3 regions of the Enterocloster citroniae genome follow, and region 3 is predicted to be linked to each of the others. Evidence: riboswitches for the same ligand, from Rfam matches in the RefSeq annotation. Region 3 holds a riboswitch; each other region holds the start of a gene.
The links. Region 3 has a riboswitch for thiamine pyrophosphate ahead of thiC (phosphomethylpyrimidine synthase ThiC). Riboswitches for the same ligand answer to the same signal wherever they lie in the genome.
Positions count from the first base shown of each region.

Region 1: it holds a riboswitch for thiamine pyrophosphate, as region 3 does, so the genes downstream of both, thiW (energy coupling factor transporter S component ThiW) here and thiC (phosphomethylpyrimidine synthase ThiC) in region 3, are expected to answer to the same signal.
Region 2: it holds a riboswitch for thiamine pyrophosphate, as region 3 does, so the genes downstream of both, ABID13_RS13050 (thiamine-binding protein) here and thiC (phosphomethylpyrimidine synthase ThiC) in region 3, are expected to answer to the same signal.

Region 1 is NZ_JBEPLZ010000006.1:70,878-74,158, forward strand. It holds gene thiM (hydroxyethylthiazole kinase) at 1-774, opposite strand, end outside; gene thiW (energy coupling factor transporter S component ThiW) at 857-1,393, opposite strand; TPP riboswitch at 1,507-1,616, opposite strand; gene ABID13_RS09740 (Cof-type HAD-IIB family hydrolase) at 1,674-2,525, opposite strand; gene ABID13_RS09745 (glycerophosphodiester phosphodiesterase) at 2,539-3,273, opposite strand.
Region 2 is NZ_JBEPLZ010000008.1:129,071-132,351, forward strand. It holds gene ABID13_RS13040 (ABC transporter substrate-binding protein) at 1-795, opposite strand, end outside; gene ABID13_RS13045 (ABC transporter permease) at 865-1,626, opposite strand; gene ABID13_RS13050 (thiamine-binding protein) at 1,595-1,891, opposite strand; TPP riboswitch at 1,981-2,090, opposite strand; gene ABID13_RS13055 (collagen-like protein) at 2,159-3,196, opposite strand.
Region 3 is NZ_JBEPLZ010000003.1:133,764-137,044, forward strand. It holds gene ABID13_RS04680 (DUF2156 domain-containing protein) at 1-964, opposite strand, end outside; gene ABID13_RS04685 (winged helix-turn-helix transcriptional regulator) at 1,150-1,515, shown strand; TPP riboswitch at 1,610-1,719, shown strand; gene thiC (phosphomethylpyrimidine synthase ThiC) at 1,828-3,135, shown strand.

The DNA of each region.
Region 1 (3,281 bases), on a different contig from region 3:
GGCGCACAGTGCGGCTACGGCGGCCTGCACATACGCATCCCCGCCATTTCTGCCGATTGTTCCTCCCTCGGCCGGGCCTCCATCCTCAACCGGGTCTCCGCCCTCAGCCGGGCCCTTGTCCTCATACCTGGCCGCCACGGCACAGAACGCGCCCATGACGCCGTCCAGCATGCACCCGCTCCCCGTGATACGCGCCATCCAGGGATGTCCGTTCCTTACAGTCACCACCTGGTGCTGACCGGCCACAACATCCACGCTTCCGGTCATTACAACCACTGCGCCGGTGCGGCGTCCCAGGGACAGGGCTGATGAGACCTGTCCGTCCATGACGGAATCTGTACAGGAATCCACACCGCATACATTTCCGCGGTCCATTCCCCCAAACGCCTGGTCCAGTGCACAGATCTCGGATGCATTTCCTCTGATGACGCATACAGGCACCTGCCTTAAGATCCTTAAAGCAGATGCCCGGCGAAACCCGGATGCGGTAACACCCACGGGATCCAGGATAATGGGATGCCCCAGTGACGCCGCCCTTTTTCCGGCCAGGATCATGGCATCCACCCGTTCTTCCTCCAGGGTCCCCATGTTCAGCACAAGCCCCTGACAGATGGTGGTTACGTCCTCCACCTCCCTGATCCCCTGAGCCATGATCGGCGAACCGCCCACAGCCAGTATCATATTAGCCACATCCCCGGCTGTCACATAATTGGTAATGCAGTGGATCCGCGGGGCGGTATTTCTGATCTCTTTTATCCATTCTCTATGTATCATGACGCTGTATCCATTTCCTCACTGGTGTCTGTATCCTCACCGTTATCTGTTTCTCCACCGGTGTCCGTATCTCCACCGGTATTTATTTTCCCACTGCCTTAGACGGCTGGATATCCGTATCCAGCAAATGCTTCATATATTTAAATGCCCCGGACTTGCACAGCACCCCGATTAAAAATGCCGCGATCACAGTGCCGCACAGCGTGCTCATCAGAAACGGCATCACATAGGCGAATATGGCTGCTTCTTTGCCCATGACCATGGTTGCCACGGGGTAGCACAGGATACCGCCCACGATACCGGTGCCAAAAACTTCTCCCGCATAGGCCAGCATCAGTTTACCGGAATACCGGTACGCCAGGCCGCAGATCAGGGCTCCTATCATGCTTCCCGGAAATGCCAAAAGGCTTCCCGTGCCCATAAGGTTGCGTATCAGCGAGGTGCAGAATGCCATGGCCACACCGTACCCCGGGCCGAGGAACACGCCTGCAACCACATTTGCCAGGTGCTGGATGGGAAAACATTTGGACGCTCCGATAGGGATCGCAAAACTGGACAGTGACACTGCCAAAGCCACCAGCATGGCGCTTACCGCCAACTTTTTAACACTCATTTTCATACTTATTTCCTCCATTATCTTATGGTGTACTCGATCCTGGATATTCTGACCGCTTCTGGATATGAAAAACAAAAGGCCCATACCCCGTGGGATATGAACCATGATATACAATCAATTAACCGGCGCATATTTCCCTACGTTGGCATTACCCAAATCAGGTACAATAGGTCGAAGTTCGATTACTTCCTCTCAGCCTGCTTTACAAGCTCCCTGTTGTCAATAAGCATAGCACTGGTTATTTGCTTTGTCAATGCATTGGGTCAATTTTGCTCATGTTCCGTCACGCCCTGCCGGCCTCCTTGTACAGGACCAGATTCTCAATAGCATAGGCCACCCCGTCCTGTGCATTGGTACGGGTCTGGCATTTGGCTGTATTTTTTATGCGTTCCATGGCATTTCCCATAGCAACCGTATATTTCAGATTCATGGAAAGCATGGAATAGTCGTTTTCACTGTCACCTATGGCCATGACCTGGTCCAGCCGTATATTCTTCATGGATGCATAGGCGGCCAGGGCCTTGCCCTTCTGGGCCTCAATATGGGTCAGTTCCAGGTTGGTGATAAAGGATGAGGCCACTGCCAGATCTTCCACTGCCTTAAGCCGCTCCTTTACCTGTTCCAGAACCTGGCGGGATTCATGGATCACGGATATCTTATAGAACTCCAATCCCCTGCAAAGCAGTTCACCGGGCGGTATCAGCGTAAATCTCCGTCTTATATTCTCATAGGAGTATTCCGCCATGGGAAGAAGGATATCGCGCTCAAAACATTCCCTGAACTCCTCCTCACCGGCAATGGTGCAGCTCCCCCTGTCTGTCATAAAATCAAAGATAACATCCTCGTTCCGGCAGCATTCCAGTATATGTTCCACCTGGGACCGGGCAAGCTCCTGTTTATGGATCAGCCGTCCTTTCCAGTCATAGACAGATGCCCCGTTCATGCATACGACCGCTGCCTTCAGCCCGGCTTCCTCCAAAGGCAGCAGGGCATCCGCATAGCTTCTGCCCGTACATACCAACAGCTCTACGCCTGCATTTTGCATACACCGGATCACATGGGCATTGCGCACGGATATATGCCCATCCGGGCCCAGCAGAGTGCCGTCCATATCAACTGCCACTAATTTTACCATTCAACCAATCCTTTCACCCCATCCGGTCAACCACGGACCGGCACAAATCGGGTTTATTTGTAATAATGGCCTCTATGCCCTGTTTTACCAGCATTTCCATATGGGGTTCTTCATTGACGGTCCACACATGGAGCCCTAACTCCCAGGCCATGGCAGCGGGGACCAGATCCTTATCCTGCATATGGTACAAGGCAGGGTGGAGGGCATTTACATGGACCCTGTTCCTTCCATAGGAGGCCACGTCCAGCCAGCCGTCCGAATACAGCAGGCCGGTATATACAGAGGGGTCCAATTCCCTGAGCCTAACAAGGCTTGGATGGTAGAAGGAGGAGTAAATGATCCTGTCCTTCATCCCCATCTCAGCGGCCAGTGAAAGCGCCTCTTCTTCAATCCCTTCATACCGGACGATCCCTGTTTTCAGTTCCACATTGATGACCAGCCCCGTGGGTTTTAAAAGTTCATAGACCTCCCTTAAGGTAGGGATGGAAGCTTGGCGGTACTCCGGAAACAGTTTGTTAAAATGCAGTTTTTTCAGCTGGCTCAGGGTGTGATCCTTAATATAACCAAATCCGTCACTCACCCTGTCTATGGTCTCATCATGGGCTACTACCAGCTGATGGTCCCGGGTCAGCTGCACATCCAGCTCCACCCCGTCCGCCCCCTGCTCTGCTGCCAGCGAAAATGCCTCCAATGTGTTTTCCGGCGCATAGGCGGATGCGCCCCTGTGGGCCCAAACCTGTGTTTTCATATTTCCAA
Region 2 (3,281 bases), on a different contig from region 3:
GGCAATGATGACCGGGGTATAAAAATCAAATACAGGATTCAGGTCCGCAAATGCAAAATAATCCGTTTCCAACCCCTCGATCTCTGTCTTTACGCCGGCCCACGCATAGAAGATCCAGATAGCGTCCACTGATTTTGTCTTAAGGGCCGTAACCTCGTCTGTTACCATACTGGGAATCAGCTGTACTTTGCTGAAATCACCGCCGTCCACCTCCATCACGTCCTGGATGGTGGCTTTTTCTATGGGCAGATCCCATGTGGCATATTTCATGCCTTCCAGCCCTTTGGGCCTGTCCATCCCTTCCCCCTTGCGGGAAATGATGCCGGATGTGTTGTGCTGGATAACAGCTGCCACCGCAGTCACGGGCAGCCGGGTATCCCCTGAAAACGCAGGCGCCAGGCTGTCCTGGAAGGACATTGCAAACTGTGCCTTGCCTGAGGCAACCAAAACCTCAGCTCCGTTTTCCGGCGGCTGCACAATGCTTACCTCCAGTCCTGCATCTTTAAAATATCCTTTTTCCTCCGCCACATAAATTCCTGTGTGGTTGGTATTAGGCGTCCAGTCCAGTACAAAGGTGATCTCCTTTGGCGGACCCTCCGCCTGCCCGGACGTCTCCTCTCCTGCCTGATCTTTATCCGGTGCCGCTTCCTGCCCGGATGGCGCCGCTTCCTGTCCTGATGAGGCTGCCTCCTGTCCGGGTGACGTCTTCTCCTGACCGGACGGGGCCGCGCATCCTGACAGCATGATTACAAGCACAGCCGCCCCAAGGACTCCTGCGTATCTTTTTTTCTTCATATTCTCCTCCTGAATCCTACTGTGTGCTCTCGAAGATTCCGAAAGTACACTACTCTATCCAACTAATTCTTAACGTTTTTCCCAGGGCATGCACTTTTTCTGAAGCAGCTCCACCAGCCACATAAGCAGCAGGCTGATCATTGAAATAAGAAAGATCACTGCAAACATTTTATCAAATGAAAATGCCTTTCTGACCCGTGTCATGTACACGCCCAGTCCGCCGAATCCCCCCAGCCATTCTGAGATCACGGCGCCTACCACTGCATAGGATGCTGAAATCCTGAGACTGGAAAAAAACTGGTTCAGCGCTCCGGGAAGCTTAAGGTAACGGAATATCTGCATACGGCCCGCCCCCATTGCCCGAAGAAGGTTCACTGCGTCCGGATCAGCGGACTTAAAACCTGTGAGAAGTCCCACGGTGATAGGAAAAAACGTTGTGATGACAATAAGTATGACTTTGGGCGTCATCTCATACCCGAACCACAGCACTAAAAGCGGAGCCATGGCCACAGCCGGAACCGTCTGGGTCAGGACGATCAGGGGATAGAATGCCTTATATGCCTGCTCAAACCGGTCCATCAGTACTGCGGCAAAAAATCCGGTTGCAATTCCAAATCCAAGGCCCAGGGCTGCCTCCGTCAAAGTAATCCTGGCATTGTCCATCAGAGCAGGAAACTCGCTCACAAAGGTACGCGCCACATGGACAGGCGAGGGCAGCATAAAGCCCTCTATGATTCCCATGGACACGGCAGCCTGCCACAATATGAGTATGGTGACAATGGCCGAACAGGACCAGAATTTACCTGTGGTGTTTTGTAACTTTCTTTTCAATGGTAAGCACATCTCCTTCAGGGCGGTAGGATACCTTGATATATGCCGCCACGGATGGCGCACCTGCCCTGACGGCAATGTGCTGGCACTCTTTCACAATATCCATAAGCTGGTCATAGTCGCCTTCAATGGCCGTCTCAAACGGTCCTACATAATAGTTTAACCCGGTGCTTTTGATATAATCAATGACCTGGTCCACAATGCGGATCAGCTCCTCATCGTTCTCTGCTTCCGGTAATGTCTGAATTGCTACACTTGCGTTCATAATTCTCTCCTTTTCTCTTATTGTCCCATAGGATGCTCCAACAGAACAGAATATAAAAATCCCGCCAGGACAATCCTGGCGGGACATCACAGACATGGTCTGAATACTCCCTACGCTGGCATTATCCAGATCAGGTGTCAGGGTTCGGAAACCTAAGTCCCATCTCAGCCAAGCAAGCCCAGCACCCCTCTTGATTTTCTTGCTTCAGTATACTACCCGTGATATTAAAAGTCAATATATGCCATTTAATATATTATATCCCCGCTTTTATCTCCTCAGTTTGAAGATCACCATGGTCAGTGATCCCTCCGGGCCGGGAAGAGGACTGTTATAGGTCAAAGTAAATGTGGTCTCCTCCGGAACTGCAATGATAAAGGAGACAGATCCCACCGCACTGGACCGTCCTTCCCCGGTCATGAAATAGATCCCATATTCAATATGAGGTCCGCCGTTATAGGACGGCGTGATCTGCATATATGTCTTTTCAGAATACAGTACGGTCACCTCATAAAAAATGGAGTAATATCCTGGCTGGAGAGTGATATGGGTGGGATCGGTCAGCACAATATTACCTGTGTCGTCCGCCACGCCAATTCCCATGGGTATCTGCTGTGCATTGACATACAGTGCCGCAAAATTGATAAAGGAAGCAAATATGTCGTTGGGTACCACACCGGTGGGGCCGGTAGGACCGGTGACACCAGTAGCGCCTGCAGGTCCGGTGGCTCCTGTTGGGCCTGTTATTCCCGCAGGACCTGTATCTCCCTGATTTCCCTGAGGGCCGGCAGGTCCCTGAGGGCCGGTGGCTCCCGATGGTCCCTGGGGGCCGGTGATCCCCGGGTTTCCCTGTGGTCCCGCAGGCCCCTGGAGTCCCTGAGGGCCGGTGGGACCGGCCGCCCCCTGAGGGCCGGTGGCTCCCGTGTTCCCCTGGGGGCCGGCAGGTCCCTGGGCGCCTATGGGTCCCATAACCCCGGTACTGCCGGTAGCGCCTGTTGCCCCTGTTGCTCCCTGGGCGCCGGTGGGTCCAACCTCACCTCTGAACCCCATGGGTCCCTGAAGGCCCTGGGGGCCGGTAACTCCCTGAGGCCCGGCTGCTCCCTGGGGGCCGGTGGCTCCCTGAGGCCCGGCTGCTCCCCGGGGGCCGGTGGCTCCCTGAGGCCCGGCTGGTCCCCGGCAGCAGCACCAGTCATTGCATCTGCATCCGCTGCCGCATCCATTTCCGCTATTGCACCCACTTCCGCTGCCGCAGCCTTTTTTGCCGCATCCATTTCCATTGCTACATTCATTTATATCGTCTTGATACATCGTACTCTCCCCTTCACATAGATTACAAAGCAAATGCACTTCCGGATCGTTCCGGCAGTGCATTGCGTTCGTTACTTTTATTATA
Region 3 (3,281 bases):
TGCCCATATCTTCTTCCCGGTTGATATAGCGAAGCCCCGGATGGGTCTTAAGAAGATGGCGGACAAATTCCCGGTTGATCATCTGGTATGTGCCGTGGACTGAGATGTCGGCTTTTTCAAACCTTACATCAAACCCGTTCCTGCCAACAGGCTCCCCCAGTGTAAATGCCAGCAGACGGTCCCCGCCATAGATGACGCCGCCTTCCAGCCCCAGCTGGTCGTAATGCTTAAAGGCTGTCAGAATGGCTTCTTTTTCCGCCTCGGCCATACCGCCTTCCTGCCCACTGTGATCTTCTTCCCAGCTGTTTAGCAGATCAAGGCAGGATTTGGCATGTTCTTTGCCGAGCTGTTCAAAGCGCCAGTCCGGGCACTCCTGTTCAAACCGGTTGCAGTGGTTGCGCTTATTGTGCAGTTTTTTGCCGCCCAGCCCTGCAAGGACTTCTGCTTCGTAAATATAATCCGCACTGCTGCGAACCTCCTCAAAGGTGAACTGGGCCGGGAACTCTTTTTCCAGGCGGTTTTTCTGCTCTTCGGTCATGCCCCTGATCAAAAGGGGCTGTCCCTGCTGTTCTGACAACCGTTTCATCTGAAGGATTGCCGGTTTGAGGGGACCGCTGCCCGCTGGAAAGGAAAAGAACAGCCCCTCCTTTGTGCTATACTTTGGGATCATCCTGTTGTCGATCCTGGCTGCCGTCATTCCATATGCGCTGCCCCAAAGAAAGAAGGTCCCAAAGCATCCATCGGATGCCAGACTGTCTTCCGCTGCCAGAATGGGAGCAGCCCAGGTGCGGTCATGTATGGTCAGTTTCCTGAATTCCAAAGGACTGGTATGGATGATGCTGGGAATATTCAGTTCCCATTCCTTAGAAAGAGCCGTATTTCCTGAAACCGTGTATTGTCTGCTTTGTGTGTCGTGCATGTCCGCCTGTGTCGTGGTGTGCTTTTTAGATTGTACTGTATTCATAAATCTCCTTTTTAGTGTTAATACTGGAATCATCTGCCTTATGGTCCATTGACTTTTCCATTACAACATATTATAATTTTAACAGTACCATTATAAAAAGCAAGTACGAACATTCAGGTGAGATACTAACTTTAAAGTTAGATACTAAACTAAAAGTTATATACTTACCTAGAGGAGAGTGTGAAATGGAAAAATGCCGTATATCCCAGGCATGTCTGGGAGACACTGGTTTCAGCTATACCCTGTCTCTGATCAATGGAAAATATAAGATGACGATCCTCTACACTTTAATGGAATTTGGTGTGGTGCGCTTTAATGAGATGAAAAAGTATATTGGTGAGATATCATATAAGACACTGAGCGTCACCCTGAAGGAACTGGAGAGCGACCAGCTGGTACACAGGGAGGAGTATCCCCAGATCCCGCCGAAAGTGGAATACAGCCTGACAGAGCGGGGAAGGTCACTGATCCCCATTCTGGATATGATGTGTGCATGGGGGGATAAGCACCGTCTGCCCTCCCGGAGAAACACGGGTGAATCTGAAGCCTGAGGTGTGAAAAAAGGGGTTGACAGATAGGGAATTACCGAATAAACTGGTAAAGGATATATAAATTTGGACCCGGTATCCAATGTACACGTCCGATACAATTACAACAGGGAGCTTGTAGCGCAGGCTGAGAGGAAGTAATCGAACTTCGACCTATTATACCTGATTTGGATAATGCCAACGTAGGGAAATATGGAACATACAGGAATCGCGCGGAATATGCGAGGTTGCTGTACAGCATGAGTGATTCATGGCCCATTCCTTAACGGAGCGGGCCATTTTTATTTTCCACAAAAGAAAATAAGGAGGAGAATCATGAACTACACAACGCAGATGGATGCAGCCAGAAGGGGCATCCTGACAAAGGAATTAAAAAAGGTGGCTGAAAAGGAGAAGTTTGATATTGCAGAGCTGATGAAGCTGGTGGCGGAAGGCAAAGTGGCCATTCCCGCCAATAAACGCCACCAATGCCTGGAGGCAAATGGGATCGGCTCCATGCTGAAAACAAAGATCAATGTTAATCTGGGCACATCCAGGGACTGCATGGATCTCAACATGGAACTGGAAAAGGTAAATGACGCAGTGCGGATGGGGGCAGAGTCTATTATGGATCTCAGTTCTTTTGGGGATACCCGTACCTTCAGGAAGAAACTGACCAGGGAATGCCCGGCCATGATCGGCACGGTTCCCATCTATGATGCGGTGGTATATTACCATAAGCCCTTAAAGGATATCACATCCCGGGAATGGATCGATATTGTAAAAATGCATGCGGAGGACGGCGTGGATTTCCAGACCATCCATATTGGGATCAACAGGAGAACGGCAGGTCGGTTTAAGAAGGCAAAGCGTCTGACTAATATCGTGTCCAGGGGAGGTTCCATCATCTTTGCATGGATGGAGATGACCGGACAGGAGAATCCCTTTTATGAGCATTTTGACGAGATACTGGATATCTGCCAGGAATATGATGTGACCCTGAGCCTGGGAGATGCCTGCCGTCCGGGATGTATCGCTGATGCCTCGGACATTTCACAGATAGAGGAACTGGTAACGCTGGGTGAGCTTACGCAGAGGGCGTGGGATAAGAATGTTCAGATTATAATCGAAGGACCGGGACATATGCCGTTAAACCAGATCGAGGCCAATATGAAGATACAGCAGACCATCTGCAAGGGAGCGCCGTTCTATGTACTGGGCCCCCTGGTAACAGATATTGCCCCTGGATATGACCATATAACAGCAGCCATTGGGGGAGCCCTGGCAGCGGCCAGCGGCGCATCCTTTCTCTGCTATGTGACTCCGGCAGAGCACTTGAGGCTGCCGGATGTAAATGATGTAAAGGAGGGAATCATTGCATCCAGGATCGCGGCCCATGCGGCGGATATTGCAAAGGGGATCAAGGGAGCTGCCCAGTGGGATCATGAGATGAGCACTGCCCGCAAGAATCTGGACTGGGAGCGGATGTTTGAATTGTCCCTGGATCCTGAAAAGGCCAGGAGCTACAGGGAATCCGCAAAACCGGAAAAGGAAGATACATGCTCTATGTGCGGCAACTTTTGTGCGGTTAAGAATATGAACCGGATACTCAATGGGGAGATTGTCAGTATATTTGATGAATGATGATCATTTTACATAAGAAAAAGGACTTGACATTGCAGGAATTATTATATAGAATTAAAACCAGAGAAAAACTTAGAAAAGAAAACTTATGTGACTAGGGAGTCACGAAGTGAGTATGTTACTGGTATGCAGGCAGAACTCAGATT